4 regions of the Mesorhizobium sp. L48C026A00 genome follow, and region 3 is predicted to be linked to each of the others. Evidence: predicted binding sites of a transcription regulator. Region 3 holds the regulator's gene; each other region holds the start of a gene.
What was found. Region 3 encodes LexA, which represses DNA repair genes until DNA is damaged. Its sites were predicted from a motif close to TGTTCNNNNTGTGTTCNG; they were not measured.

Region 1 (7,715 bases), on a different contig from region 3:
ACGACGGCGACATCGGCCCGCAAGGCGCGGAACGCCTGCTGCTCGGTCTCGTTCTTCAGCGACACCGGCGTCCGCACCTCGAGGCCCAGCCGCTCGGCCTCGCGCTGCACCGGCGACGGCGTCAGTTCCAGCCCCCGGCGACCGGCGGCGCGCGGCGGCTGAGTGTAGACGGCTCCAATCTCATGTCCGGCATCCGCGATCGCCCGCAGCGTCGGCACCGAGAATTCGGGCGTACCCATGAAGATGACGCGCAAGGGCATTTTGTTCCGGGTCCGGTCTTCGTCTGGCCGTTAAGTCGGCTCAGTCGAAGTCGCGAACTTTGCGGGTCGGCGACCGAAGTCGCGTTTCCTTTCTGCTTCGATTTCGTTCATGATCTTGGCGAATTCATCGCCAATTGCGTTTTCAGCAGCGAAAGTCGCGCGAATAGCGTCCCATGCCGAAAGACCCGGCTCCAGCCTGGCTTGCCTTTCGGCGACCATGCCTTCGCGCAGAAGAGCTATCGCCTTGCCCGACAGGCTCTGGCCGCTCTTACGCGCCGCCTGCTCGATTTCCCGCTTCAAGGGTTCGGGAATATTTCTGATCAGCATGTCGCTCATCGGCGTCTCCATTTCCTGATCTGGAACAGGGTAGAGGGGCGCTGTCCCGCCAACATCTTCGAAAAGTTCAGCATCAAACTGCGCGAGTATCGCCCTATCCCACTAACTTGCCCGGCGCCTTGCTGCCTGATGGTTTGTCCCTGGCGAGCTTCTTGAACTTCTTCACCACCATGTCGCGCTTCAGCTTCGAGATGTGGTCGATGAACAGAACGCCGTTGAGATGGTCGATTTCGTGCTGCAGGCAAGTCGCCATCAGCCCTTCGGCCTCGATCTCCTGCAGCTTGCCGTCGCGATCGAGATATTTCACCCGCACGGCGGCAGGGCGCTCGACCTCGGCATAGTAATCCGGGATCGACAGGCACCCCTCCTCGTAGACCGAGCGCTGATCGGCGCTCTCAAAAATCTCGGGATTGATGAAGACATGCGGCGCCGGCGGCTCGTCTTCCTTGGCGAGGTCGATCACCAGCATGCGCAGCGGTTCGCCGATCTGGATCGCCGCCAGACCAATGCCCGGCGCATCATACATCGTGTCCAGCATATCGTCGGCCAGTTTGCGCAAGGCGCCGTCGACGCGCTCGACCGGTTTCGAAACCTGGCGCAGGACGGGATCGGGAAGGATGATGAGCGGCTTGATCGACATGGCGTCTCACCTAAGACCTCGCACGAAAAGCGTCAACCGGGGCATTTGCAGCGGCGTTCACGTTTTGATCTGTGTCGTCAGGCCGAATCATTTATGCTGTCCGATATGAACGACCTGACCACCATCCTGTCCGAACCGATCGCCCGGCTCGGCGCCACCACGATCACGCTCGGCCACGCGCTGGCATTCGGCGCGGTCCTGTTCCTGGGCCTGTTCGTGGCGCTCGTCGTCGCGCTCTGGCGCTCGGCCAAGGCGCGTGCGGTGGCTGCCGCGGAAGCCGCCGACCACGCCCGCGACGCCGAGGCGCGGATGGCCGGCATCCTGGCAAGCCAGGCCGAGATGCAGGGCCGCATGGGCGCCATCGCCGAAGTGTTCGGGGCGCGGCAGGCCGAACTCACGCAGTCGATCGGCCAGCGTCTCGACGCGATGACCGGCCGTCTCGGCCAGACCATGACCGAGCAGACGAAATCGACGCATGAAAGCCTCGCCAAACTGCAGGAGCGGCTGGCGGTCATCGATACAGCGCAAGGCAACATCCAGTCGCTCGCCAGCCAAGTCGTGCAACTTCAGGCAATCCTCTCCAACAAACAGACGCGCGGCGCCTTCGGCCAGTCGCGCATGGAGGCGATCGTCGCCGACGGCCTGCCGCACGGCGCCTATGAATTCCAGGCGACCCTGTCGAACGGCAGCCGGCCTGACTGCCTGGTGAAGATGCCGAATGGCGCGCCCGCACTCGCCATCGACGCCAAGTTTCCGCTGGAAGCCTGGAACGCCATCCGTGCCGCCGAAGGCGTCGATTTGCAGAAGGTCGCGGCACAAGCGTTTCGGCGTGACATCGAGGTGCATGTCCGCGATATTTCCGACAAATACCTGATCCAGGGCGAGACGCAGGACACCGCCTTCATGTTCGTGCCGTCGGAATCGGTATTCGCCGAGATCCACGAGAATTTCGAGGGGATTGTCCACAAGGCGCACCGCGCCCGCATCGTCATCGTCTCGCCGTCGCTGCTGATGCTGTCGATCCAGGTCATCCAGGCGATTCTCAAGGACGCCCGCATGCGCGAGCAGGCGCATCTGATCCAGGGCGAAGTCATCCGGCTGATGGAGGATGTCTCGCGCCTCGACGAGCGGGTGCGCAAGCTGCAGAGCCATTTCGGCCAGTCGGCCAAGGATATCGACGATATTCTCGTCTCGACGTCGAAGGTGACCAAGCGCGGCCAAAAGATCGAGGCGCTGGAGTTCGGCGCGCAGCCGACGGAGGGCGACGCCGGATCGGCGGCCAGTGCGAAGACCGAAGCGGGTGCGCGCGTCGCCGACTCCAAGACCGGCCAGCTGAGGCTAAGGGTCGTCGAAGGCGACGACTGAGAGGCTACTGCTCCTCGACGATCATCGTGCCTTCGAACTCCGGCAGCCAAGGCAGCGCCGAGCGGTGCCAGATCTGTTTTCTCGGGATCAGTTGTTCGCGCTGCCGCGCCGTGCCGACCCTGATGCCGTAGACTTTCGGCCCGTCGCCAACCGACGTGGCATAGAGGTGCGTACCGCATTCGCCGCAAAAGGCCTGGGCGCGCCTGGCGCCGCTCGCTGCGGTCTTGATGTAGATCTTCGGCGTGCCCTTGGTGATCCGGTAGTGCTCCTCCGGCGCCGGCACGGTCACCCGAAACGCTGTTCCGGTCAGCTGCTGGCAATCGATGCAGTGACAAATACTGGTGTTGTCCGGATCGACCTCCGCCTCGTAAGTGATGGCGCCGCAATGGCACCCGCCGTCGATTTTCATCTTCGCTCCTCCCTTCAGCCGAGCCTCGACGCGTTGGAGCTTAACGGCGCACCGGCCGAAGCTCCACCGGCAATCACAACGCGCGAAGCATGCTGTGGTTCAAGACTGCGGCGCCGACGCCTGTTCGATGATTTCATCAGTCCAGACCTTGAAACCGGCCAGCATACCCGGCCCGAAGATATGGGTCAGCGGCACATCGGCTGCGTCGCGGCCGGAGGCGATCAGGATGCGGCCGATGCGCGGCGCATTGTTGCGCGGATCGAAGGCATGCCAGCGGCCGCCGAGATAGACCTCCATCCAGGCAGCGAAATCCATGTCCGACCACGGTTTCGGCAAGCCGATGTCGCTGATGTATCCGGTGCAATAGCGTGTCGGGATATTCAAGGCGCGGCAGAAGGCGACGGCGAGATGGGCAAAGTCGCGGCAAACGCCGCTTTGCTCACGATAGGCCTCTGCTGCCGTGCGCGTCGGCCGCGCGTTGCCGTAGTTGAAGATGATGTGGTTGTGGACGAAATCGCAGACCGCCTGCACGCGTGGAATACCGAGCGGTGAGTGGCCGAACAGCCGCCACGCCTCGTTCGCCAGCACGTCGCTCTCGCAATAGCGGCTCGGCAGCAGGAACAGCAGCGTCTCCGACGGCAGGTCGCGCACCTCGTGCTGCCACGCCAGCAGATCGCCCATCTCAAAACTTCCGGGATCGCGGATCACCGCGTCCGTGCCGAAGGTGAAGCGACCGGGAGGGGCGACAAGGCGGTTGCACCAATTGCCGAAACTGTCGCGGTAGCTCTCGATCGGCACCGGTGGGTTCGAAGTCAGGAAATCCGGCCGCTCGAGATCGGACGCGCGGGAATAGTGAACGTTGAGCATCGCGATCAGCGGCGTTTCCTGCGGAAAGTCGAAGCTCATCTCGCAGCCGATATGGATTCGCATTATCGTCCTGACCGTCCTGCCGGATCACCACCCGGCGAAGGCACGGGCCGTTGCTGCAGCGCAAAAAAGATCATCGCACGGACCAGCGCGGTTTACGAGCGATTTAGAAACGGTTGACAGCCAACGGCTGGCGCCGGCGCCAGATTATGCCTCTTGCGGTCGAGCGTTTCTCTTGGTTCATTTCGCTTGCCACAATTGGAGGAAACGAATCATGGCTAAAGGTGCGATGAAGGCGGGCAAGGAAGCCCGCAAGCCGAAGAAGGACGCGAAGAAACCTGCCGCTGCCCCGACCCTGAAAGCGCCGCCCGTCAAGGCGACCAAACTCAAGGACAAGTAAGCCTCGGCGTTTCGGCGCAGTCATGACCGACGGCATTCCAGGACCATCGACATTCAGCGACTGGTCCTGAAGTGCTGTCGGCGCTGCTGTTGATTGGGCATTTCTGAATCAATGCCGCGAAGACGACTTCGCGCTTTCCGAAAAGACCGGGACGACCCGCAATCCAATGGAGCGTTCCGATGTCGTGGATTCTTCTCTTCTTCGCTGGCCTGTTCGAGATCGGCTGGGCGATCGGCCTCAAATACACTGACGGTTTTTCGAAGCCGCTTCCGACCGTCCTGACGGTTGCCTCAATGGTCGTCAGTCTCGCCTTGCTCGGACTGGCGCTGAAGACGCTGCCGGTCGGCACGGCTTACGCGGTGTGGACCGGCATCGGCACCGTCGGCACGGCGCTGCTTGGCATCTGGCTGCTCGGTGAGCCTGCGACCGCGATCAGGCTGGCCTGCATCGCACTCATCGTCTGCGGCATCATGGGATTGAAACTCGCGACCTAGTTCTTGCTGCAAGGCAGCAGCACAAACGCCTTCAGGGCCGCTGCAAGGCGGCCCTGAATTTGATTGGTGAATCGCGCTTGGAGCGCTAGCGAGCGGAAAAGCCCGGAGGCGTCCTGCCGGTGCGCTGCTTGCGCGCCGCATAGCGCGCGTCGCGCTTGGCTTTGCGCTCGGCCTCGTCGGCAAGCAAACGAGCGATGCGCTCGTTCTCTTCGGCTTCCCGGATCTTCGCTTCCGCCTGCGCCGCTTCTTCCGCAGCAATCCGCGCGGCTTCGGCAGCAGCTTCGCGCTCGGCCTTTTCGGCCGCTTCGCGCGCCAGCTTCTCCTGCTTCAGCCTGGCCTTTTCGGCCTCGCGTATCGCACGGGCTTCGAGGATCGCCTTGCGTTCGGCCTGTCGTGCCAGCACCGCTGGATCGTCCGCTGCCGGCTTTGCCTTGAAGCGCTCGAGAAGCGCCTTCTTTGCCTCGTTTGCGGCATTGCGCCGCTCGAAAACGTCTTTTTCCCTATAGATAGCCAAGTCCACTTCCCTGGAGTCAATTTGCGAGGCTTACATACGCGTGAAAACCCAGAGTTCAAGCGCCAAAACGGTATGCCAGCCATGAAATTCTGAGCTGTTGCAGCCGGGAGACGCCTTTTCGGCTGAATTCGGCTGAAACGGACATGCACTGTTCACCATCCGACCCTCTGGCGGCGCGGCGGACTGGTCGCTACCTGTAGCGCGAAAAACAAAACACCAGAACAAAACACCAGGATGACAGATGATGGAACTCGGTCTCTACACCTTCGCCGACGTCAGCCCGGAATCAGGCCCAGGCGCCATCGGTGCGCATGAGCGGCTGCGCAACCTGATCGAGGAGATCGAGCTGGCCGACCAGGTCGGCCTCGACGTGTTTGGGTTGGGCGAGCATCACCGTCCCGATTATGCGGCTTCAGCGCCAGTCGTGGCCCTGGCCGCGGCGGCCGAACGCACCAGGCGCATAAAGCTGACCAGCGCGGTCACTGTACTGTCATCCGACGATCCGGTCCGTGTCTTCCAGCAGTTTGCAACGCTCGACCTTCTTTCCAGCGGCCGGGCCGAGATTATGGCTGGGCGCGGCTCGTTCATCGAATCCTTTCCGCTGTTCGGCTACGATCTTGAGGACTATGACGAGCTCTTTGCCGAAAAGCTCGATCTGCTGCTTGCCGTCCGCGATCATGTCAAGGTGAGCTGGTCGGGCAGGCTGCGCGCTCCGATCAACGATCGCGGCGTCTACCCCCGCCCGTTCCAGGACAGATTGCCGATCTGGATCGCGATCGGCGGCACGCCGCAATCCGCCGCGCGGGCCGGTGCGCTCGGGCTGCCGCTGGCGCTGGCCATCATCGGCGGCGAGCCGGCGCGGTTCGCGCCGCTGTTCGATATTTACAGGGAAGCGGCCAAACGGGCTGGCAACGATCCGGCTGGTCTGGCCACCAGCCTCAACGTGCACGGCTTCATTGCCGCGACCACCGACCAGGCGGCCGACGATTTTTATGGGCCGCAGGCCGAGGTGATGAACCGCATCGGCCGCGAGCGCGGCTGGGGTCCGACGTCGAGAGCACATTTCGACCAGTCGCGCGGCCCGAACGGCGCGCTGTTCGTCGGCAACCCCGAACAGGTGGCCGAAAAGATCGTTGCCCAGCACAGGATATTCGGCAACGACCGCTTCCTGCTGCAAATGGCGATCGGCACCATGGCGCACGCCAAGATCATGAAGGCGATCGAACTCTACGGCACCAAGGTGGCACCGATCGTGCGCAAGGAAACGGCGAAGGCGATCCCCACCGTTGCCGCGCCGGCCGCCTGACTCGCCGGCCAGGTAGGGCCTAAGGTCATCGTCAGCGCCGGCTAACGCATCGGCCGAAAATCGGAATCGATTTTCGGGCCGATGGTAAATTCAAAGCGTTAGAGCGTACTTTGAGCGTCCAAGTGGACGCACGTCGCTCCAACGGAACCTTGAAGCCGCAAAGGCGTTTCCGCCAACAGCGTACACCAATCGCAGTGTGCCGCCGAGGGCCAGAATGAAAGCCGAACCCGCCGCTTCGGGCGCTGCCGAGAGCCCCGATCCGCGCGTCGAGGCGCGTGCGGACATGCACCTGATACGTTCGCTGCTAGTCGGCATCTTCATCCTTATGGCGATCTACGCGCTCTCCTTCGCCCGTGCCTTCTTCATGCCGGTCATCCTGGCTTTCCTGCTGGCGCTGACGCTGACGCCGATCGTCCGCTTCCTGCGCAAACACGGCATGCCCGATGTGCTATCGGCGACACTGCTGGTGGTGCTGTCGGTCAGCATCCTTGCCGTGGCCGGCTATCTGCTCAGCGGCCCGGTCATCGACCTCATCAACAACACCTCGGTGATTGGCCAGCAGCTGACCGAACGTCTCGCGCAACTGCGGCGTCCTTTCGAAAGGATCATGGAGATTTCGCGGCAGATAGAGGGACTGACGCAGACCTCCCAAGGGCCGGGCGTCCAGAGGGTAGCCATGGCGCAATCGGGCATCCTCTCGCAAGCCGCCGGCAATTTGCTGTCGGCGGGCACCAGCCTCATCATCGTCTTCGTCCTGTCGCTGTTCCTGCTCGCGTCCGGCACGATGTTCTATGAGAAGATCGTCGAATCCTTCCCCAGTCTCAGCGATAAGAAGCGGGCACTGCGCGTCGTCTATGACGTCGAACGTGAAATCTCGCACTATCTGCTTACCGTCGCCATCATCAATACATGCCTGGGCGTGGTCATCGGACTCGGCCTATGGGCACTCGGCATGCCCAACCCGCAGGTCTGGGGCGCAGCAGCGGCTCTGCTCAATTTCCTGCCCTATATCGGGGCGCTGATTACAATCACGCTTGTCACGATCATCGCGCTGATCAGCTTCGACAGCATCTCCTACGCGCTGCTGGCGCCGGCCTTCGTGCTGTTGTGCGATACCGTCGAGG
Region 2 (7,715 bases), on a different contig from region 3:
GCGGCGACCAGGATGGCGGCGCCGCCGACCATCTGGGCCGGATGCAGCCGGTGGCCGAAGGCGACGACATCGACCAGGATCGCGACCACAGGGTAGATGAAGGACAGCGACCCCTGCAGATAGGTTGGCAGTTTCTGAATGGCGCCGTACATCAGGATGTACATCAGGCCGGTATGGATGACGCCAAGCGTCGCCAGCATGCTCCAGCTCCACACGTCGGCGGGAAGGTGGGAAAGGTTGGCGAAGGGTGCCAGGATGACGACGCCGACGCAGACCTGGATGAGGGCGATCAGGTGCGGCGACGTGCCTTTGAGCTTCTTGGTGACGATGGCGGCGACGGCCCAGAAGAAAGCCGCACCCAGCGCCATCGCGATGCCGATAAAATAATCCGTGCCGACATTACCTGTATTGGGGCCCGCATCGGAGCCGGCATCAGGCGAGCCTTGCACGATCAGCAGCATGCCGGCGAAGGCGATGCCAAGCCAGGCCAGCTTTGTCAGGGTCAGCCGCTCTGAGAAGAAGAGCGCGCCAAAGCCGACCAGCATGAAGGGCTGCGTGTTGTAAACAGCCGTGGCGATCGAGATCGAGGCGCGGGAAAACGAGCTGAACAGCAGCAGCCAGTTGATGACGATGGCCGCGCCGCCAAGGGCCGCAATCGCCACGATGCGCAGTGACAGCGTGCCGCGCAGCAGCCCCAGGGCAGCGCAGATGATCAGCAGCGTTATAGCGCCGAAGGCGCAGCGCCAGAAGACGACGTCCATGATGGGCTCGCCCGACATGACGACGAACCATCCGATCGTGCCGAGGATCACCATTGCGGCCGTCATTTCGACCGTGCCACGCACCGTGCTGTCCATGAATATTGCCTCTCGAAACGCTGATGGTTGATAATCCCATGCCACATCAGCGCTTTCAATAATTTGCGCCGGGTGATATGCCCGTTATGCCTAATTAAATAAGGTGAAGATGGCCTTTTCCTTGGGAATGTCAAATGCTGGACGATCTGGACCGACGCCTTCTCGAAATCCTGATCAAGGATTCGCGAACCTCATTGAAGGAACTGGCCCACCAGGTAGGACTGTCATCGCCGAGTGTCGCGGAACGCCTGCGTCGGCTGGAGGATCGTGGCGTTATCAGGGCCTTCACCGTCGAAATCGATCCCCAAGCGCTCGGCTACACCTTGCAGGCGATCGTTCGCATCCGGCCCTTGCCGGGCAAGCTGCATATTGTCCAGAAGCTGATCGAGGAGATTCCGGAGTTTGGCGAATGCGACAAGGTGACGGGCGACGACTGCTTTGTTGCCCGGCTGTTCGTGCGCTCGATCGGCGACCTCGACAAGCTTCTCGACCGTATCGCCGACAAGGCCGAAACGAGCACAGCCATCATCAAGGCGCAGCCGATCCGCAGGCGCCCGCCGCCACTCGGCGCAACTGCCTCCTCAAAACCGTGACAGGCCTCAGCACGAACGACCACAGCGTCGTGTGCGCATTTGCAGTCGCGGCGCGAAAGTTTATCGGCTATTCCAGCGTCTACACGCTTTCCCTCCAACTGCTCCCCGACGATGTCAGGCTTGCTATTCGATCCGTGGTTCTATGCCGCTGCCGTTCCAGCCGTCATCCTGGTCGGTCTGTCCAAGGGCGGCTTTGGCGGCGCGGTCGGTTTCGTCGGCGTGCCGCTGATGGCGCTGGCCATGCCGCCGGTGCAGGCAGCCGCCATCCTGCTGCCCATACTGTGCCTGATGGACATCGTCTCGGTGTGGACATGGTGGGGGGTCTACGACCGCAAGATGCTTGCGGACATGATGCCGGGGGCAGTGATCGGCATCGGCCTCGGCTGGCTGACCGCGGCGCTGGTGACAGCGGAAATGGTGCGGCTGATCGTCGGCGCCGTGGCGATTATCTTCGTGCTTCGCTGGGTCTATCTACAGGTGCGGCACGGTGCGAGCCACTCGGCCGAACCCAACCGCGCGGCTGCCGCACTCTGGGGGACGGTCGCCGGCTTCACCAGCTTCGTCGCCCATGTCGGCGGCCCGCCCTTTCAGGTCTATGCGCTGCCGATCCGGCTCGATCCGAAAGTGCTGTCGGGCACCGCCGCAATCTTCTTTGCCGCCACCAACGCGTTGAAGCTCATCCCCTATTTTGCGCTCGGACAGTTCGACACCACCAACCTGACCGCATCGGCGGTTCTGGTACCGCTGGCGCCGCTCTCGACCATCGCCGGCGCCTGGCTGGTGCGGCGGATGCGACCGGAACTGTTCTACCCCTTCACCTATGCGACCGTAGCGGTCGTCGCGGTCAAGCTCCTGTGGGACGGGATCGCCGGCCTTCTCTAGATTGCCAGCCGATGGAAGTTGCCGGCAGCCGAGCCGTCAGCAGCGTCACGGCGGTTTCAGGCGGGCGCGATGCGACATCGTCCAGAAACATTGCCGATGCTAATGCGCCGATGCCGGGGACCCGGTGGCGGGGCGACCGCCTGATCTCAACCCATTCCCATGACGGGAAAAGGCAATTCGGGGCATAACATGCAAAAGGTAGCACGAAACTTCTTCACGCTGGCCGTCTTCTACGCACTCGCCGGGATGGCGCTCGGCCTACAGATGGCGATCAGCAAAGATCATGCGCAGATGCCAACCCACGCCCACATCATGGTGGCCGGATGGCTGATGTCGGCGGTGTTTGCATTCTTCTACCATCTGTTTCCGGCAGTCGCGGAAAAGACGCTTGCCACCGTCCATTTCTGGTTGACGGCAATCAGTGGCACCGGACTGTTGATCGGCCTTTACATCATGCTTGCCGGCAACCCGGCGATCGAGCCGCTGGTGGCAACATCCTCGATGGGCTTTTACGCGGGGCTGCTGCTGTTCGCTTACATCGCGCTGCCGGTGGTGTGGAAAGCCGAACGGCATGCTGAGACGCAAAAGGCCTGAGTCCAAAGGTCTGGGCCCCAAAAAGCCTGGAGTTATTGTGCTGTTACGGCACAGGCGGGCGACGCTTGATCAAAAAATTTCCTCGCCGTTAAGGCTTCATTAAGCTTTACAGGCGTTTACTATGCGCATCCAGTGATCTGGATTCTTACCGAGTGGTTGGAGCCACTTTGTTTGACGCCTCCCTGTTAAACTCCTGAGAGCCGCCTTATCCGCGGCTCTTTTTTTTCGGCGACCCGGATTGCCGGTCGCCCGCGCCGCTGCGTCGCCGTTAACCGTTTGTTAAACATGTGCTTGCCTTCACCGGCGGCGAAGCGCATTTTCAAGCCTCGGTCATTTAGGGTGCAGGCGTGGCGGCGATGACGCCGATTCGGCCGGCTGTAAGGCGAGTGCAGGGCGTATCGATGAACGATCCTTCGAAGGGAAGCGCGAAAACCATCAAGCTGGCGGAGCGCCGGGTTTTCTCCCAATCCTTCAAGCCGCTCTACCAGGAAGGCATGGGCCTGGTCGAGCAGGCGGCCGAATATCTGGACGGCAAGGGCCGGGCCGAGGCGAAGAAACTGTCCAGGCTGGCGGCGACGCTCTATGCGGCCGAGTCGATGCGACTGACCACGAGGCTGATGCAGGTCGCCTCCTGGCTGCTTCTGCAGCGCGCCGCGAATTCCGGCGAAATGACTCGCGATCAGGTTGCTTCCGAAAAATCCAAGGTGCGTCTCGACACCGCTTCCGCCAACAACGATGCCGCAGGCTGGGTCGAGCTGCCCAAGGATTTTCTTGACCTCGTCGACCGCTCGCTGCGCCTGCAGGCACTGGTGCGCCGCATGGACGAGGAAATCTACGGCGGCGCCGTGGCCGAGGCTGCGCCATCCGGCCGCCGCACCAATCCGGTTTCCGACCAGATCACGCTGCTCAACACGGCTTTCGCCCGCGGCTGACAGACCGCTCGATAATTCTACTCTGACGGGACACCTACAGCGCCGCGCGTGCTCTTGGACACGCAAAGAACGCTGTAGCACTTTGATTTTTGCGCATGATGCTTTCCGAAAATCGGTTCTGATTTCGGGGTCATGCGCGGGCTCACGGACCCAAATGTCCGCTGCGCTTCGGTTCTCGAAAACCACTCCATCTGTCTCCTCAGAGCAGCCGGTGGGACGCAGCGGAACCGTTTCTGGTTTGTTCACATTTCGCTGGCATCGCTGTCCGCCACGGGTAAACTTGGCGGATGGGGGAAACGATTCGCATCATCGGCATCGATCCGGGGCTGAGGCGCACCGGTTGGGGCATCGTCGAAAGCCTCGGCAACTCGCTGCGCTTCGTCGCCTCCGGCACCGTGCGTTCCGACGACAAGGCGACGCTGGCGACACGGCTTTGCCAGTTGCATGACGGACTTGCCGAGATCCTGCATGCCGCCATGCCGCACGAAGCAGCGGTTGAGCAGACCTTCGTCAACAAGGATGCGGCCGCGACGCTGAAGCTCGGCCAGGCGCGCGGCATCGCCATGCTGGTGCCGGCGCTGGCCGGCCTGGTCGTTGCCGAATATGCGCCCAACGCCGTCAAGAAGGCGGTGATCGGCGTCGGTCATGGCGACAAGAAGCAGATCCACATGATGGTCAAGGTGCTGATGCCGAAGGCGACGTTCGACACCGACGATGCCGCCGACGCGCTGGCCATTGCCATCTGCCACGCGCATCACCGGCAGAGTGTTGTCTATAGGTTGGCGGCGCTGGCATGAGGGACCACACATGATCGGCAAGCTAAAAGGCACGCTGGACGAGGTCGACGAGGATTTCTGCATCATCGACGTGCACGGCGTCGGCTATGTCGTCCACTGCTCGACGCGCACGCTGGCCGGCTTGCCGGCCTCCGGTGAGGCGGTGGTGCTGTTCATCGAGACCTATGTGCGCGAGGACATGTTGAGACTGTACGGTTTTCAGTCGGTTCTGGAGCGCGAATGGTTCCGGCTGCTGATGAGCAATGTGCAGGGCGTCGGCGCCAAGGTGGCGCTGGCCATCCTGTCGACGCTGGCGCCGGCCGAACTCGCCAATGCCATCGCGCTGCGTGATATTGCCATGGTCAGCCGCGCGCCCGGCGTCGGCAAGAAGGTGGCCGAGCGCATCGTCACCGAACTGAAGAACAAGGCGCCGGCCTTTGCGGGCGCTGCCTCCGGCACCATCGGCCTGAAGCAGGAGCTTGGCGAAGGCGTCGCGCCGGCGCCGATCAGCGACGCCGTCTCGGCGCTGGTCAATCTCGGCTATTCGCGCGATACCGCCGCGAATGCGGTGGCGGCGGCGCTGAAAAGCGCCGGCGAGGACGCGGATGCGTCGAAGCTGATCCGCTTCGGGCTGAAGGAACTGGCGCGGTGAGTCTGCGCTTGTCCCGTTCTCTGCCCTGTGCAAGGAAGGCGGCATGAGCCTTTCGCCACGCCTCATTGCTCCCGACAAGCGCGGCGAAGATGCCGAGCAGACCTTGCGGCCGCAGACGCTCGGCGATTTCGTCGGCCAGGCGGCGGTGCGGGCCAATCTCAAAGTGTTCATCGAGGCCGCCAAGGGCCGCAGCGAGGCGCTCGACCATGTGCTGTTCGTCGGGCCGCCCGGCCTCGGCAAGACGACGCTGGCGCAGATCATGGCACGCGAGCTCGGCGTCAATTTCCGCTCGACCTCCGGTCCGGTCATCGCCAAGGCCGGCGATCTCGCAGCACTGCTCACCAATCTCGAAGACCGCGACGTGCTGTTCATCGACGAGATCCACCGGCTCAACCCGGCGGTCGAGGAAATCCTCTATCCGGCGATGGAGGATTTCCAGCTCGACCTGATCATCGGCGAAGGGCCGGCGGCGCGTTCGGTCAAGATCGATCTTGCCCGCTTCACACTGGTCGCCGCCACCACCCGGCTCGGCCTTTTGACCAATCCGCTGCGCGACCGTTTCGGCATTCCGGTCCGCCTCAATTTCTACTCGGTCGAGGAACTGGAGCAGATCGTGCGGCGCGGCGCCCGCATCCTTGCCATGCCGCTCGGAGACGATGGCGCGCTTGAGATCGCTCGGCGCGCGCGCGGCACGCCGCGCATCGCCGGCCGGCTGTTGCGCCGCGTGCGTGATTTTGCCTCCGTCGCCGGCGACGGTCACGTCGACCGCCAGATCGCCGACGAGGCGCTGACGCGGCTCGAGATCGATGCGCTCGGCCTCGACGCGCTCGACCGCCGCTATCTCTCGATGATCGCGCGGAATTTTGGCGGCGGGCCGGTCGGCATCGAGACCATCGCGGCGGGGCTTTCCGAGCCGCGCGACGCCATCGAGGACATCATCGAGCCCTATCTGATCCAGCAGGGTTTTATTCAGCGCACACCGCGCGGCCGCGTGCTGACCGCCAATGCCTGGCGGCATCTCGGCCTCGATGCGCCGAAGGACCTGGCGCAGCAGCAGATCAGCCTGTTCCAGGAAGAGTAGCGTCGGCGCGGCGTTGCGGCCTTCTTTGCTGCGCAAAATCTCCTAATCCTGGTCAGCTTGCCGGCGCATTTGCGGGCTCTAACGCTTCGCTGTGGGACCGTCGGTTCCACGAACGAAGGGGTTGAGCGATGATCACCAGACGCGGCTTCCTGCGCCTCATCGGCGGTTCCTTCCTATCCGCCGTGTCGCTCAATGCTTATGCGGTTGGCCTCGAGCCGATGCTGCTGACACATGTAAAGCGCTATTCACTGACCCCGCCAAACTGGACTGCAGGATTGCGGCTTCGCGTCGTCGCTCTCGCCGATATTCATGCCTGTCGGCCATGGATGACGCCGGAGCGGATCAGGTCACTTGCCGAACGGGCGAACAGCCTGCAGCCGGATCTGATTGTCCTGCTTGGCGACTATGCAGCCGGCACACGCCTGGTTACGGACTGGGTGGGCTCCTCCGAATGGGCGCCGGCCTTGTCAGGCCTGAAGGCGCCGCTCGGCGTGTGGTCAATCCTTGGTAATCACGACTGGTGGGAGGACCTTTCCGCCCAGAAGGCCGGGTTGGGGCCGACGGTGGCGCGCCGGGCGCTCGAGAGCGCCGGCATACCGGTCCTGGAAAACGATGTGGTGCGCCTGGAAAAAGACGGGCATGGCTTCTGGATCGCCGGACTTGCCGACCAACTCGCGCTACGACCGGGCAGGGCCTGGGGCCGCAGCAGGTTCACAGGACTGGACGACCTGCGCGGCACGCTGGCAAAGGTGAGCGACAAGGCCCCTGTTATCCTGCTGACATTTTCCCGGAGGTCCCGCCACGGGTATCGTTGACCCTTTCGGGTCATACCCATGGCGGACAGGTGCGGTTGCTCGGCTATTCTCCGGTCGTGCCGTCCCGCTTCGGCAACCGTTTTGCCTATGGCCATGTCGTGGAGGAGAACCGCAACCTGATCGTCTCCGGAGGCCTCGGTTTCAGCATCCTGCCGGTGCGTTTCGGGATGCGCCCAGAGGTTCTTTCGATCGAATTGGGTTCAGCACTTCAATGAAGTGACCTGATCGCGTCCATCACATCCGGCTCGGCCTTGTCGCCATCAAAAGCGTCGACGATGCCGAAGGCGCCGCCATAGCTCCAGACCGACCATGCGAAGCCATGGGCTTCGGCGCGCGCGATCATGTCCCTGACATAAGCGGCACGGTATTCGGCCGGCATCACGTAGGCATTGCCGTATTCCTGGCGGATCATGCCGAATTCGCCGAGCGTGATGTTCTCCGGCTTTATCCCGTTGGCCTTTGCCCAGGCCTCGACCCTGGTGAACGGCGCATCCATCGTCTCGCGCAGCTCCTCGTCGGTGTCCAGGCTGGCG
Region 3 (7,715 bases):
CCATCGTCAAGGATCTGCCGGAATCGCCGGAGCTGATCAAGGCGGTGTTCGATGCCGAACCCGGCACCGAGAATCCCGACCTCACTACTGCCAACAACGGCTTCGTGTTCTACGAGGTGGATTCGGTCACGCCGGCCCGCGACCGCACGCTGGATGAAGTCCGCCAGAAGGTGGTGGCCGACTGGACGGCGGCGGAAACGACCAAGCGGCTCACCGCAAAAGCGCAGGAGCTCGAAAAGCGTCTCGAGGCCGGCACTACGCTCGACGTGATCGCGAGCGAGCTCAAGCTTGAGAAGCAGACCAAGCGCGGCGTCAAGCGCGGGGCGGACGACGCCGATTTCGGCAAGGAAGGGGCGGCTGCGATGTTCGGCGAAGGCGAAGGCGGGACCGGATTGATCCCCTCGCCCACCGGCGACGGACAGATCCTGTTCAGGATTGCCGAAGTGTTCGAGCCTGCCGGAGCCGACGCCAGCTCGGTGCCGGACGACGAGCAGAAATCGTTCACCGCCGGCATGTCCGACGACCTTCTCGACCAGTTGGTGGCGCAGCTGCAGACGCAATATGACGTTCGCATCGACCAAACCGCCGTTGCCCAAGCCCTGATCAGATGAGCGCGCTCAAGACCCATATCGCCAAGGTCGCCGCTGGCAGCTCCCTTTCCTTCGAGGAAGCGCGCGATGCCTTCGACATCATCATGTCGGGCGACGCTACGCCCGGCCAGATCGGCGGCTTCCTGATGGCGCTGCGCGTGCGCGGCGAGACTGTGAGCGAGATTTCCGGCGCCGTCGCCACCATGCGCGCCAAGATGCTGCGCGTCGACGCGCCGGCTGGCGCCATCGACATCGTCGGCACCGGCGGCGACAATTCGCACAGCGTCAACATCTCGACCGCATCCGCGTTCGTCATCGCCGCCTGCGGCGTGCCGGTGGCCAAGCACGGCAATCGCGGACTGTCCTCGCAGACCGGCGCCGCCGACGTGCTGACCGCGCTTGGCGTCAAGCTCGACATCCCGCCGGAAACGATCGGCCGCTGCATCCACGACGCAGGCGTCGGCTTCATGTTCGCACCGGCGCATCATCCGGCGATGAAGCATGTCGGCCCGATCCGCGCCGAGCTCGGCACCCGCACAATCTTCAACCTGCTTGGCCCGCTCTCCAATCCGGCTGGTGTCGTCAGGCAGATGGTTGGCGTCTTCTTGCCGGAATGGATCATGCCGGTGGCCGAGACGTTGAAGGCACTGGGCGCCGACCACGCCTGGGTCGCCCATGGCGACGGCTATGACGAGATAACCACCACCGGCGAAACCCAGGTCGCCGAACTGGTCGGCGGCGAGATCCGCAGCTTTACGCTGACCCCGGAAGCGGTCGGGCTGAAGCGGCATACCAAGGACGAGTTGCGCGGCGGCGATGCCGCCTACAACGCCCAGGCGCTTCGCGACATGCTGGGCGGCGCTGCCGGCGCCTTTCGCGATACGGTGCTGATGAACGCCGGCGCCGGATTGGTGGTGGCGGGAAAGGCGACGACGCTTGCCGATGGCATGGCGACGGCGGCGCAAGCCATCGACAGCGGCCGGGCGCTAAAGGTGCTTGACCGGCTGGTCGAGATTTCAAACGGATAGCGCCGTGTCTGATATCCTGCGCAAGATCGAAGCCTACAAGCGCGACGAGATCGCGGCGGCGAAGGCGCGGGTGCCGCTTGCCGAAATCAAGGCGCGGGCAAAGGATACCGACGCACCACGCGGCTTTCTCTCGGCCCTTGAAGCCAAACGCAAATCCGGCAGTTTCGCGCTAATCGCCGAGATCAAGAAGGCGAGCCCGTCCAAGGGCCTGATCCGCGCCGATTTCGATCCGCCGGCGCTGGCCAGGGCCTATGCCAAAGGTGGGGCTGCCTGCCTCTCGGTGCTGACCGATGCGCCGTCTTTCCAAGGGGCGCCTGAATTCCTCACCAATGCGCGCAGCGCCGTGACATTGCCGGCTTTGCGCAAGGATTTTCTGTTCGAGCCCTATCAGGTGTTCGAGGCCCGTGCGTGGGGCGCGGACGCCATCCTGATCATCATGGCGAGCGTCGATGACGCCGTGGCCAGGGAACTCGAGACGACGGCGTTCGAGCTCGGCATGGATGCGCTGGTCGAGGTGCATGACGAGGCCGAGACGGAACGCGCGCTGAAACTGTCGTCGCGGCTGATCGGCATCAACAACCGCAATCTGCGGACGTTCGAAACCAGCATCGAGACATCGGAACGGCTCGCGGCGATGGTGCCGGCCGACCGGCTGCTGGTCAGCGAGAGCGGTATTTTCTCGCACCAGGACTGCCGCAGGCTGGAACGGAGCGACATTGGCACTTTCCTCGTCGGCGAGAGCCTGATGCGGCAACAGGACGTGGCCACTGCGACGCACCTGCTTTTGATGGGCAAGGCGCCCGCCAATGCATCTTCCCGAAAATCGGAATCGATTTTCGGAGAGCATGATGCATAGATACAAAGCGTTAGAGCGTAGTTTGTGCGTCCAAACGGACGCACGTCGCTCCAGGGTGACCTGACGATGTCGGCCGCCCTCACCCATCTTGGCGCGGAAGGCGAAGCCAATATGGTCGATGTCGGCGACAAGGCGGAGACGACCCGCACGGCAATCGCCGAAGGTCTTGTCTCGATGCGGCCCGAAACGCTGAAAATGATTCTCGACGGCGATGCCAGGAAAGGCGACGTGCTGGGTACGGCGCGCATCGCCGGCATCATGGCGGCCAAGAGGACGCATGAGCTGATCCCGCTCTGCCACCCGCTGCTGTTGACCAAGATATCGGTAGACATCGAACCGGACGCGAAGCTGCCCGGTCTGAAGGTCACGGCGCTGGCCCGCGTCACCGGCAAGACCGGCGTCGAGATGGAAGCGCTGACTGCCGTCTCGGTCGCCTGCCTGACCATCTATGATATGGCCAAGGCGGTCGACCGCGGCATGGCGATCTCCAACATCAGGCTGATGGAAAAGACCGGCGGCAAATCCGGCGACTACAAGGCGGACGCCCAGGGGGCAGGCCGATAATGGCGCTGCTTGCGGTCGCCGAGGCGCTCGAGCACCTGCTTGCGGATGCTGCGCCCTTGCAGGCTGAAAGCGTCGCCCTGATGGATGCCGCCGACCGCGTGTTGGCGGAGCCGCTCATCGCGCTCCGCACCCAGCCGCCATTCAACGCGTCGGCCATGGACGGCTATGCCGTGCGGGCCGACGATGTCGCGTCCGTGCCCGCGAGACTTTCGGTGATCGGCATGGCGCCGGCCGGACGAGGCTTTGCCGGAACAGTCGGCCCGGCGCAGGCCGTGCGCATCTTCACCGGCGCGCCGCTTCCCGGAGGCGCCGACACCATCGTCATCCAGGAGAATGTCCGCGACCTCGGCGGCGGCATGGTCGAAGTGACCGCGCCGACGGTTGAAGGCCGCAACATCCGCCGCCTCGGGCTCGATTTCTCGCAGGGCGACATGCTGCTGGAGAAAGGCCGCCTGCTTGATCCGGCGGCATTGTCGCTGGCGGCGTCGGCCAACCGCCAGCAGGTCCGCGTGGTGAAACGGCCGCTGGTCGCCATCATCGCCACCGGCGACGAATTGCTGCCGCCGGGCAGCGACCTTGGCCCCGACCAGATCATCTCCTCCAATGCCTATGGCGTCGCCGCCGCGGCCCGCTCGGTCGGCGCCAGCGCACTCGATCTCGGCATCGCCGCCGACCGCAAGGACGCGATCGCCGCGCTGGTGACAAAAGCCGTCGCCGCAGGCGCGGACGTCATCGTCACGCTGGGCGGCGCCTCGGTCGGGGACCATGACCTCGTCCATGACGTGCTGACCGGCGAAGGCATGGCGCTCGCTTTCTGGAAAATCGCCATGCGGCCCGGCAAGCCACTGATGTTCGGGCGGCTGGGCGCCATCCGCTGCATCGGCCTGCCTGGCAATCCGGTGGCCAGCCTGGTCTGCACGCAGCTCTTTCTGAAGCCGCTGCTGGCGCGGCTCGGCGGCCGCGCCTTCCGCCAGGACCTGCGTCAGGCGCGGCTCGGCGCCGCCATGCCGGCTAACGATCTCAGGCAGGACTATGTACGCGCGGTGGTGAAGGAAGAAGCTGGCACGCTTGAGGCAACGCCGTTCAGTGTCCAGGATTCCTCGATGCTCAGAATGCTGGCCGACGCCAACGGACTGGTCGTGCGCGAGCCATTCGCTCCCGCGGCCGCAGCGGGCGCCGCCTGCAGCGTGCTGATGCTACGCTGAACAAAACGTCAACACATTCATTAAACTTTAAATGGTTGCGGAACACAACTGGAACAGATAGTGTTTGTTCTGGGTTTGTTTTTCTGATTCTGTTGGGGGTCGCGATGCTGACACGCAAACAACATGAACTGCTGATGTTCATCCACGAGCGACTGAAGGAAAGCGGCATTCCGCCCTCGTTCGACGAGATGAAGGAAGCGCTCGACCTCGCCTCCAAATCGGGGATCCACCGGCTGATCACGGCGCTGGAGGAACGCGGTTTCATTCGCCGCCTGCCCAACCGCGCCCGCGCGCTGGAGGTGCTGCGCCTGCCCGATTCGATCGCGCCGGGCCTCAATGCGGCGCGCAAATTCTCGCCGAGCGTCATTCAAGGCAGCCTTGGCCAGGGCGGCCTCGGACGCCAGATCAAGCCGGCGCCTTCGCGCATGCGTGCGGCCGGCAATGACGACGACGTCGTTGCCACCGTTTCCATACCGGTGATGGGCCGCATCGCTGCCGGTGTGCCGATCGACGCCATCCAGCACCAGACGCATTCGATCTCGGTGCCACCGGACATGATCACCGGCGGCACGCACTACGCGCTGGAGGTCAAGGGGGATTCGATGATCGAGGCCGGCATCTTCGACGGCGACACGGTTATCATCCGCAACGCCGACACCGCCCAGCCTGGCGAGATCATTGTCGCTCTGGTCGACGAGGAGGAAGCGACGCTGAAGCGATTCCGCCGCAAAGGTGCCTCGATCGCACTGGAAGCCGCCAATCCGGCCTACGAGACGCGCATCTTCGGGCCGGACCGGGTCAAGGTGCAGGGCAAGCTCGTCGGACTGATCCGGCGTTACTGAACGGCAGGCTTCTTGGGTTTCTCGGCCCTGCGGTATGGCGGCAGGCCCCTCGCCTCGCGCGAAAATCGCCGCTGCTCATGCCAAGGCCTGTATGGCTGTCTGACGGCAAAACGGATTTCTGCGCGCGTCTTCGCCGATAGCGGATCGAAGAAGACGGCGGCACTGCCCATGCGAGCGAGCTGCCGTTTGGTGACGACGAGAACCAGCGGGTTGCGGCAGAGTTTGTAATAGGCTGTGGCATCGTCGATGACGATCAAATCCGCAAAGGCACAGGCCGGCCGCGCGGTTTTGCGGTTGTCGGCGAGCGCGATGAGCGCGCCGGACGGATGCCGGGCCAGGCACAGGCCGGCAGTGCAGGTGAAAGGCGCTCCCGGCGGCAGGTCGGCCGGATCGGCGATGTCGAACCGCACATCTCCTTTTTCGAATGTCTCCGGCTCGACGATCGTTGTTGAAACCAGCGCATGTTTCCAGTTGTCGGTGGTGAATTCGTTCGAACGCATCCGGTTGACGGCAAGTTCGCCGCCGCCGATCGGCAGCGCCACCAGATGCGCATCCTCCGAGATCAGCACGTCGGGGGTGCGCGTCTCGGAAATCGTCAGCAGGCCGGCGAGCGCAAAGGGAAGTGCGGCAAGCCGCAGCCATGTCGTCGCCATCGTGGCGATGACTAAGGCGACCGTCACCAGCAGAACCGATTGCAACGAAATCAGGCCGACTGCATCGACGGGCGAACGCCCCGAGATCCATCCCGAAATTGCAATCATCGCCGTCAGGCCCTTGCCCATCATGTAGAGGAAAGGGCCGTCGAGGCCGAAAGGCATTGCCAAGGCGCTGAGGACGGCCAGGAACATGACGATCGTGACGATCGGCATGACGGCCAGATTGGCGAACAGGCTGAGCGGCGAGACGCGCTGGAAGTGCCAGATGGCGAAGAGCGCGGTGGCGCTGCCGGCAATGATGGAGGTCATTGCGATGGTGCCTGCCCCGGCGACGAGCTTGCGCGTGACGAAAGCGACCGGTGACCGTCGCTGTCGCGGCGCCTTGGCCCTGTCGGCACGATAGTCGGACCAACCGGCATAGGCGCCCACGAGAGCCGCAGTCGCGGCGAACGACATCTGGAAGCTTGCGCCGACCACCTCGTGCGGCGACACGACGATAACGGCGATGGCCGAAATCGCCAGGTTGCGCATGGTGAGTGCCGCCCGGTCGAACAGCACGGCGACAAGCATTACCGCCAGCATGATGAAGCTGCGTTCAGCCGCGACCACGATACCGGAAAAGATCAGATAGGCAGCGATGGAGACGAGTGCGGCAGCAGCCGCATATTTTTTGACCGGCCGGCGCGACGAAAAGTCGGGAAACAGCGCAAAGGCGCCGCGCAGCAATCCCATGACGGTGCCGGCGACAAGCGCCATGTGCAGGCCGGAAATGGAGATGATGTGGTAGATGCCGGTGCGCCGCATCGATTCGTTTATCTCTTCGGGGATGCCGGCACGCACGCCGACGATCAGCGCAGCGGCAATCTCCCCCTCGGCACCACCGATGCTGTCCCTGATATGGTCGGCGATGGTTTCGCGCGCCTTCTCGATCGACGAAGAAAGGCGTGCGGTTAACGGTGCATCTTCGGAGACGACGATCTTTGGACTGCCAAGGAAAAAGCCACTGGCACCGACACCGGCGAAATAGCTGTCAAAGGAAAAGTCAAAGCTGTCCGGTCTGACCGGGCCAGTCGGAGGCAGAAGCCTCACATAGCCGGTTGCCACCGAGCCTGCGGTCATCTCAGCGGGAATCTTGCGTGCCGACACCCTGACACGTTCGGGTGCATAACGCAGTGTCGGCCGGGCGGTCGACATCACATCGATGGTCAGCCTGATCCGGCCGTTCGCCATCTGGTCGAGCCTGACGACACGGCCGGTCAGCCGGGTCTGGATTTCCGAACCGAGCATCTTCGTTCCGGCGCGCCACGTTTCAACCTTGGCGGCGAGCACACCAAGCGCGCACAGCAACGCTGCCATGAAGCACAGATGCGTTTTGCGGCGTGAGCGCGTGACGGCCGCACACAATGCCGTAAGGACCACGACGGCGATGGGCTGGGCAAAGTCCGGTTCGACGGCAAGCGAAAAATAGACGATCACCCCGCATGCCAGGAAAACCGGCACCAGCAGGAAGGCGACGCCCCGGTCGAGTTCCAGGCCGGCTGCCGCGGCCACGCTGTTGCGGACACCGGATGGTGAAAGATGGCTGAGCTGTCGGCGAAAACGAATGACAGGGCCGGGTGCTGAAGCCGGTATCGGCGCCGGGCGATCCGGCGAAAGAGGTTGGATGCTCGGCGGCGACGCAGGCAGCGAAACGGGTAGCGACTCAGTGTGAGGAACGTCGGCAAACAGCGATCGTTCGCTGACGCTTGCGGTCGCGCCCTCGCTCTCGTCCACGCCGCGGCCTGGTCCAGCCATAGGGTTCGCCCCTTGCGCCCTTGACCTCCTATGCTACATGAACGCGCGACGCGCGAAAGTCCGCGCACCACATCCGTTTTCTGCGCTTGCCCAGGAGTTCCATGTCCGACAAGGTCGTCACCCGTTTTGCCCCTTCGCCCACCGGATTCCTGCATATTGGCGGGGCGCGCACGGCGCTGT
Region 4 (7,715 bases), on a different contig from region 3:
CCCAGTATGTGTGTTTCTTGGCAATCAAGGGATCGTCCATTGCCGGTTGAACCTGTCCCGTGGTGCTGACCGCGCGCGAGGTCACCGTGTGTTCTCCAGGCGACGGATTTGGCCAATCCAGGGACCAGATCTTCCAGGCGTGTTCGGCCTCCTCGCTGCGGTCGATGGTCGCCGGTGCCCATGGCGCTTGATCGATTTGCACTTCGACCCGATCGATCGGTGCCCCCCAGGCTGCCCCAACGATGCGGTAGTCCGAGTCCTTGCGGGTGACCTTCGCGGGCGCGGACTTTATCAGCGCTCGTCCGACTGAGTCCTCGGTCCACACGGTCTCGCCATTGCGCTCTTCCTCCCGGATGGTGACATAGTCACGCGCCATCAGAAGGCTCATGAAGCGGGTGTCGCGCACCTCGATGCGCTCCAGCCACTTGACGTTGGCGATGCCATACCAGCCCGGAGCAATCAGCCGCAGCGGAAAACCATTGGCCGCCGGCAAGGCGGCTCCGTTCATTTCGTAGCAGAGCAGATTGTCTGGGTTCGTCGCTTCGGCAAGCGACATGCTGCGCGCGAAGTTCTGCTGCATCTTGACGTCGCGGATGGCGACCTCGCCGGTGTCAGTGCCGAAAAAGACGACCTCTATCCCATCTTCCAGAACGCCGGCTTCCTCGAGGATCGGGGCGAGCGGCGTCCCTGCCCAGCGGGCATTGCCGATGCCGCCGGTGAAAAACGGAAAACCGTGGTTGCCCGAGCATTCCACTGTGAAAACGACCTCCTGGCGCGGCCGCGCCTTGATGTCGGCGAGAGTCAGTTTCAAGGGCTTCTTGACCAGGCCGCCGATCTCCATCGACCATGTCTTCTCGTCGATCGTTGGTCGATTGAAATGCGAGATGCTGAAGAACTTGTCGTTTGGCGTTATCCAGCTATCCAGATCCTCCCAGACAAGCTGCTTCTGGATGCCGACCGGATCGGGATTTTCGGTCGGCTGGTCCAGCCACCGAATAACCTCCTCGCTCGCCCGTGTTGGAAAAGCGTAAGCCCGACGCGAGGTATAGAGAGCAGCAATTGCGGCAAGGGCAGCACTTCCCTGAACGAGAAGTTCTCTGCGTTGAATATCAGGCATGTTGTTTCCTCCCAGTTGATCCCGAAACAGGCTGCACGTGCCTTGGGCCGCAGCCTGAACACGGATAGGCGCAATGAGCGTTTGCCCCACCCGAAGATTATCCGGACAGGTCAAGAAATCAGCGGCGCATCTCAAACATGTGAAGCCTTGGACGAAACTCTCGCTTGGGTTTCGCCGTTTTAAGGGTGCGCCTTTGAGAGGGAAGAGTCCAGGTGTATGATGATCGTCTAATATTTCTGGATCAGGGGGACAGCATGACGTCTTGGGAAATCAAGGGACGCGAACTCGTCAATTGCACCTGCGAATATGGCTGCAACTGTCAATTCAATGCGCTGCCCGACAAGGGCCATTGCCATGCCGTGGCCGGTATCCAGATCGACGAAGGTCATCATGGCGAGACCGTTCTCGACGGCCTGCGCATCGCCGCGATCTTCAAATGGCCCGGGGCGATCCACGAGGGCAACGGCGAAGCCATCGCTTTCGTCGACGAGAAGGCAACCGACCAGCAGCGTGACGCGCTGCTGCGCATCATGACCGGCCAGGACACCGATCCGTTCGCGACGATGTTCGCCGTCTACGCCTCGACCGTGATAAAAATGAATGAGCCGGTCTTCACCAGGATCGATCTCGACCTCGATGTCGACGGCCGCAGGGGCCGCATCTTCGTCAAGGACTACATCGAAACGGTCGGCGAACCAATCCGCAACAAGGTGACGGGCGCGGACTCGCGCGCCCAGATCGTGTTGCCGAACGGCTTCGAATATGCGGTCGCCGAGATCGGCAGCGCTTCGAGCACAACCAGCGGGCCGGTTCAGGTGACCACCAAGGACAGTTACGGCCAGTTCGCGCGGCTGCATCTCAACAATCACGGGGTGGTGCGAGCCTGACGCGGCGCATGAACGGCGCGTCGCCACTGGAACGGCTGCTCAGGCGCGACCGCGTCATCACGATTGCGGGCGTGGTGGCGCTGTGCCTGCTGGCCTGGCTTTACATCGCCGCCGGCGCAGGGATCGGCATGAATGCGTGGGAGATGTCGAGGCTCGCGCTATTTCCCCACCTGCAAACCGACGTCACCTCCGATATGTCTTCTGACATGCCCGGCATGGACATGTCTGGCATGGACATGTCCGGCATGGACATGAGCGCGATGGCGACGGAGCCGCGGGCCTGGGAGGCCGCGAACTGGGCGCTGATGATCGCCATGTGGTGGGTCATGATGATCGCCATGATGTCGCCGAGTGCGGCGCCGACCATCCTGCTCTATGCGCGCGTGCATCGCCATGCGCTGGCTCAGGGTGAGATCCAGGACAAGCTCGCGCCGACCGGCGTGTTCATGGCAGGCTACCTCCTGGCCTGGCTGGGGTTCTCCGTCGCGGCAACCGCATTGCATTGGCTGCTCGAACGCGAAGCCTTCGTTTCCGCGACGATGATGAGTTCGCAGAGCCGCTGGCTTTCAGCCATCGTCCTGATCGGCGCGGGGATCTATCAGCTCTCGCCCTTCAAGAACGCCTGCCTGTCGCATTGCCGGGCACCGACGGCGTTCCTTGCCCGCCACTGGCGTCCCCACGCCCTTGGCGCGCTGCGTCTCGGCGCATTGCACGGAGCGTTTTGTGTCGGATGCTGCTGGATGCTGATGGCGCTGTTGTTCGTGGGTGGCATCATGAACCTGGTGTGGATTGCCGCGCTCGCCATTCTGGTGCTGGTTGAAAAGGCGTTTCCTGCCGGCCCGTGGGTTGGCCGGGCAGCTGGCATCGCCCTGATCGCATGGGGCGGCGCAACGCTTTTGGTCTGACGACCAGGGCCGCCTCTGTCGGCATTCAAAGCGTCGAGGAACTTTGAATTCTCGCATCCGTTACCGAATATCGTGGATGGGAGGTTCCGCCGATGAATGTCAGCGACGAAAGGACTGTATCGCTCTGGGCGGCGACCGAAGTCGTGCCCGATGCGGTGCCGCTCGGGCAAAGCGAACAGGTCGATGCCGTGGTCGTCGGCTCTGGGATTGCCGGACTGTCGGTGGCCTACGAACTGGCCGTCGCCGGCCGGAAGGTGGCTGTCCTCGATCGCGGCCGGATCGGAAGCGGTATAACGGCTCGCACCACTGCGCACCTTTCATCCATCTGCGATGACTATTTTTCGGAGCTGACCAAATTGCGCGGCGAGGACCTGGCGCAGATCTTTTACCAAAGCCAATCGGCCGCTATCGACCGTATCCAATCCATCCAGGAGACGGAACGTATCGCCTGCGATTTCCGGCGCCTCGACGGCTTTCTCTTTCCGGCTTCCGGCAGCCAGGAATCCGATATCACGCGCGAACTGGACGCCGCTCTGAAAATCGGGGTCGACGTCGAGAAGATCAAGGGCGTGCCGTTTGCAGGCTTTTCGGATGCGCAGGTCCTTCGATACGCCAATCAGGCGACCTTCCACCCGCTCAAATATCTCCGCGGGCTAGCCGCGGCCATCCGCGCGCGCGGCGGTGTGCTTTATGCTGATACCATCGTCGAAAAGGTCGAGGAGACTGATGGCGGCGTGCGTGTAACCACGGTTTCAGGCTTTACCGTGTCTGCCAGATCGGCCGTTGTCGCCACCAACTCGCCGATCAACGATCGGGTCGCGCTCCACACCAAGCAAGCGCCGTATCGAACCTACGCGATGTCGTTCGAGATCGCGGGCGACACCATTCCGGATGCGCTGTATTGGGATACTGAAGACCCTTATCACTACGTTCGGCTTCAGCCTGGCGAAGGTCGGACCGACTTCCTGATCGTCGGAGGTGAGGACCACAAGACAGGGCAGGCCGACGATGCCGGCGACCGTTTCGCGGCCCTGGCGGCCTGGACCAAAAGGCTGGTGCCCGATGTCGGCGTGGAGACCAACCGGTGGTCGGGGCAGGTGATGGAGCCCGTCGATTATGCGGGGTTCATCGGCCGCAATCCTGGCGACAGCCGCGTCTTTGTGGCGACCGGGGATTCCGGCCAGGGCATTACCCATGGCGTCGTCGCCGGCCTGTTGATTTCGGACCTGATTCTGAAGGAGGAAAGTCCCTGGCGCGAACTCTACGAGCCGTCGCGCAAGACGGCAGGCGCGATCGGCGATTACCTGTCGGAGAATGCGACGGCGATCAAGAGCTTTGCCGAATATATCGCGCCCGGCGAGATCGATTCCGTCGACAAGCTGCGACCGGGAGAAGGTGCCATCGTCCGCGAAGGGTTCAGCAAGATCGCCGCGTTTCGCGATGACGACGGCACGCTCTACAAGCGCTCGGCCGCATGCACGCATATCGGCTGCCATGTCCACTGGAACTCGCTCGAGCGCTGCTGGGACTGCCCCTGCCACGGCTCGCATTTTGCTATCGATGGCACGGCCTTGAACGGACCGGCCGTGGCGCCACTGGGAGGGGAGTAGGGGAGTAGGGAGTAGGGGGTAGGGGAGTAGGGCAGTGGGCAGCGGGCAGCGGGCAGTGGGCAGTGGGCAGTGGGCAGTGGGCAGTGGGCAGTGGGCAGTGGGCAGTGGGCAGTGGGCAGTGGGCAGTGGGCAGTGGGCAAGAAGGGGCCATTCCAAGGGCCATTCCCCTATTCCCCTATTCCCCTACTCCCCTACAGTTCCTTCTCGGCCAACTCGCGAAACGCGTCAGGAACCGATCGCGACTGCCCGAGCGTGACCGAGGCGTAGCCGACCGCCTCCCAGCCAAAACGGTCGCGGATCTTGTCGACGGCGCGGTCGGCGATCCAGCGCGCCGCGCCCTTGCTGGTGCCGGGGCGGCGGCTGTCGTCATCGAGGCCGAGCGGCAGTTCCAACTGCAGGGCCGGTTGCTTCTCCAGATGCGACACGGCGATCGCCAGCAGCGAAATGGTCTTTTCGTGCGGATGGTCGACAAGCACCTTGCGCACCAGCGTCTCGGCGATCTCGGCCAGCATCGCGGTTGCCGAAATCGGCTGGTCGAGCGTGATCGAACGCGTCACCGAGCGCAGATCGGCAAAGCGGACGCGGACCGTCACCGTGCGGCCGGGCCGGGATTTCGCCCGCAGCCTGGTGGCGACCCTGTCGGCCAGATGCAGCAGGGTGGGCACGAAGATTTTTGCCTCGGCCGGTTTCCTGCCGAGCGCCGATTGCGCGCCAGCCGATCGTGCCCGACGCTGCGTCTCGAGTTTTCGTGGATCGCGGTTCCAGGCCAGCGCGTTGAGCTTTTCGCCCGCCGCCGGCCCGAGCAGGCGCTCCAGCGATTTGGCGTTAAACTTCGCCAACTCGCCTATGGTGCGCACGCCAATGCCGGCCAGCCGCTCCCTGGCGACCGGACCGACGCCCCACATCAGCTCGACCGGCAACTCGTGAAGAAACTCCATCTCGTGGCGCGGATCGACCACCACCAGCCCGTCGGGCTTGGCCACCTGCGAAGCGATCTTGGCCAGATGCTTGGTGCGCGCCACGCCGACCGAGATCGGCAAGCCAAGCTCAGCCCGCACGCGGCGGCGGATGGTTGTCGCGATCTCGGTCGGCGGGCCGAACAGATGGGTGCAGCCGGCTACGTCGGCAAAGGCCTCGTCGATGGAAATCCGCTCGACCACCGGCGTGAAATCGCCGAGCACTTGAATAGCCGCATCGCCGAGCCGCTGATAATCCTTGAAATGGCCGCCGACGAAAATCAGCCCGGGGCAGAGCTCACGCGCGCGCCGCCCCGGCATGCCGCCACGCACGCCAAAAGCCCTGGCCTCGTAGGACGCGGCCAAGACGACGCCGCCGCCGACGGCGATCGGCTTGCCGCGCAGGGCGGGGTCGAGCAACTGTTCGACCGAGGCATAGAAAGCGTCCAGATCAGCGTGGAGGATGTTGGCTTCCATCCGGCCCGTCCGCCCGCGGCGGTTCGAACGCCGCATTGCCTTGAGGGTGGGTTTTTGTGGAACATAAAGAGAACAAACAGGGCGGATTGTCAAGGAGGTGGAGGGTAGTCGCTTCAGGTTTGCGCTGCCCCTCATCGCCCTGCCGGGCACTTCTCCCCGTATAGGGACGTATAGGGACGGGGAGAAGGACAGTCTTCGTAAAGGGTTTCGCCAACCTCCAGCGATGCAGAAAAGGTGCCGAGGTTGCGGCCAGCCCCTTCGCCCCGTCACTATGCGGGAAGAAGGTGCCGGCAGGAGGATGAGGGGCGGCGCCGACTTCGGCAATCAGCCGATCGAGCGCCACAGCGCCATCTTGTAGCCGAGATGGCTGGCGGTGAAACCGAGGCCCTCGTAGAAAGCGTGCGCCTTCCGTCGGCTCTTGTCGGTCGTGAGCTGAACGAAGCTGCAGTTGCGCGAACGGCATTCTTCAACCGCCCATTCGATCATCAGCTTGCCGATGCCGCGAGACCGCCATTGCCGCGCGATGCGAACGCTTTCGATCTGCCCGCGCCAGGCGCCTTTCCTGGAAATACCTGGAATGAAGCTGAGCTGCAGGGTTCCGACCACCTGTCCGGCTTCCACGGCCACGGCCAGCAGTTGGTTGGGATCGGCATCGATTGCCCGGAAGGCATCGAAATAGGACGGCGCAAGCGGCGTCGACGGGTCCTCCCGGCTCGCGCCGAGCGCATCGTCGGCGAGCAGTGCGACAATTGCCGGCAGATCGGGCGCTTGTGCGCGACGGAACTCGAGTTCGCTCATCGAGGGGAGACGTGTTGGCGACGGCAAGTGCGGTCCAGCCATGCGCGACAGGCGCGTCGCGTTGGGCGACCGGCGCCAGGCATTCGCGGTTGATGGCCTCGCGGACCTCCAGCTTACGCCGCCTGCCGTGACCAGAGGCGGTGGCCGTAGCGGCGGAAGAAGCGCGCCAGCAGAAGCTGCTGCCTGGCGCGGGCGAGATCGGCGCCGCGCCTTTCCTGGCGCCAGCGTGGCATGTTGCGATAACAGGCAATGAAGCGGGCGGCGTCCTCGAGCGCCTCTTCAGCCGACTGCGCCGGGCGGATCGCCGCCAGGAACAAGGCCTCGCCGAGCTTCAGCCGGTCGACCAGCGCCTTGCGATGGCCATGGCCGAGGCGCGCCCGGCCTATGCCGTCGAGGCGGATAGCCGCGAGGGCGGCGAGCATGGCCGGGCTGTCGCTGGTATAGCCGCAATCGCGGGCGAACTGGGCGGAGAGGGCGTCCATCTTCGTCTCCTTGGCTGGCGGCGGCGCGACGGAGACCCGGTCCCGTCGCCCATTCATCTGGGATATCACATGGAAGCATAACTCAAAAAATGGAACAAGTTAAACTTTTGCATGGGTTGAGCGGAACCGACTCGACTCTTCGGGAAAAACCCCTAATGTTGTGAACAAAACAGGAACTGAGGCATCAGGGACGATGGCATTGCCGGGCAAGGAAGCAACGATCGCCGAGGTCGTCTCGATCGCGGTCGAGTGTATCGATTGCGGTCGAAACAGATGGTGGAAGCCGGCGGAGCTGAGGCGATTCGGGGTGACCGCGCAGACGCCGCTGGCGGCGCTGTCGGGGCGGCTTCGCTGCTCGGCCTGTCGCGCCGATGGCCTGCCGGGCGCGGCCGTCTCGATCCAGGCGGCGTTCATCGACGAGCGGCAGCAGCGCCGCGCCGAGGCGCGGATGCTTGGCGAGCGCGAGGTTCCGCTGGAGAGATC

Region 1: X738_RS68865 (DNA recombination protein RmuC) is a predicted target of LexA. The motif match lies at 1,291-1,308, and genes of this name have one in related genera.
Region 2: ruvC (crossover junction endodeoxyribonuclease RuvC) is a predicted target of LexA. The motif match lies at 4,087-4,104, and genes of this name have one in related genera.
Region 4: dinB (DNA polymerase IV) is a predicted target of LexA. The motif match lies at 6,010-6,027, and genes of this name have one in related genera.

What each region holds. Positions count from the first base shown of each region.
Region 1 is NZ_AYWU01000019.1:175,255-182,969, reverse strand. Features, by position in the region: gene fmt (methionyl-tRNA formyltransferase) at 1-260, opposite strand, end outside; gene X738_RS68875 (hypothetical protein) at 291-596, opposite strand; gene def (peptide deformylase) at 691-1,236, opposite strand; gene X738_RS68865 (DNA recombination protein RmuC) at 1,342-2,601, shown strand; gene X738_RS68860 (GFA family protein) at 2,606-3,010, opposite strand; gene X738_RS68855 (transglutaminase-like domain-containing protein) at 3,110-3,940, opposite strand; gene X738_RS88460 (hypothetical protein) at 4,152-4,277, shown strand; gene sugE (quaternary ammonium compound efflux SMR transporter SugE) at 4,457-4,771, shown strand; gene X738_RS68845 (DUF6481 family protein) at 4,857-5,285, opposite strand; gene X738_RS68840 (LLM class flavin-dependent oxidoreductase) at 5,530-6,591, shown strand; gene X738_RS68835 (AI-2E family transporter) at 6,806-7,715, shown strand, end outside.
Region 2 is NZ_AYWU01000011.1:23,105-30,819, reverse strand. Features, by position in the region: gene X738_RS61380 (DMT family transporter) at 1-857, opposite strand, end outside; gene X738_RS61375 (Lrp/AsnC family transcriptional regulator) at 992-1,450, shown strand; gene X738_RS61370 (sulfite exporter TauE/SafE family protein) at 1,562-2,332, shown strand; gene X738_RS61365 (hypothetical protein) at 2,522-2,926, shown strand; gene rcdA (protease adaptor protein RcdA) at 3,328-3,858, shown strand; gene ruvC (crossover junction endodeoxyribonuclease RuvC) at 4,146-4,655, shown strand; gene ruvA (Holliday junction branch migration protein RuvA) at 4,666-5,286, shown strand; gene ruvB (Holliday junction branch migration DNA helicase RuvB) at 5,330-6,367, shown strand; partial or broken gene X738_RS61340 (metallophosphoesterase) at 6,496-7,397, shown strand; gene X738_RS61335 (glycoside hydrolase family 5 protein) at 7,391-7,715, opposite strand, start outside.
Region 3 is NZ_AYWU01000017.1:240,398-248,112, reverse strand. Features, by position in the region: gene X738_RS67355 (SurA N-terminal domain-containing protein) at 1-611, shown strand, start outside; gene trpD (anthranilate phosphoribosyltransferase) at 608-1,618, shown strand; gene trpC (indole-3-glycerol phosphate synthase TrpC) at 1,623-2,474, shown strand; gene moaC (cyclic pyranopterin monophosphate synthase MoaC) at 2,541-3,038, shown strand; gene X738_RS67335 (molybdopterin molybdotransferase MoeA) at 3,038-4,243, shown strand; gene lexA (transcriptional repressor LexA) at 4,348-5,085, shown strand; gene X738_RS67325 (ComEC/Rec2 family competence protein) at 5,079-7,535, opposite strand; gene gltX (glutamate--tRNA ligase) at 7,637-7,715, shown strand, end outside.
Region 4 is NZ_AYWU01000007.1:110,217-117,931, reverse strand. Features, by position in the region: gene X738_RS57160 (sulfite oxidase) at 1-1,117, opposite strand, end outside; gene X738_RS57155 (DUF1326 domain-containing protein) at 1,372-2,004, shown strand; gene X738_RS57150 (DUF2182 domain-containing protein) at 2,013-2,909, shown strand; gene X738_RS57145 (FAD-dependent oxidoreductase) at 3,002-4,519, shown strand; gene dinB (DNA polymerase IV) at 4,711-5,952, opposite strand; gene X738_RS57135 (GNAT family N-acetyltransferase) at 6,277-6,750, opposite strand; gene X738_RS57130 (hypothetical protein) at 6,864-7,232, opposite strand; gene X738_RS57125 (hypothetical protein) at 7,426-7,715, shown strand, end outside.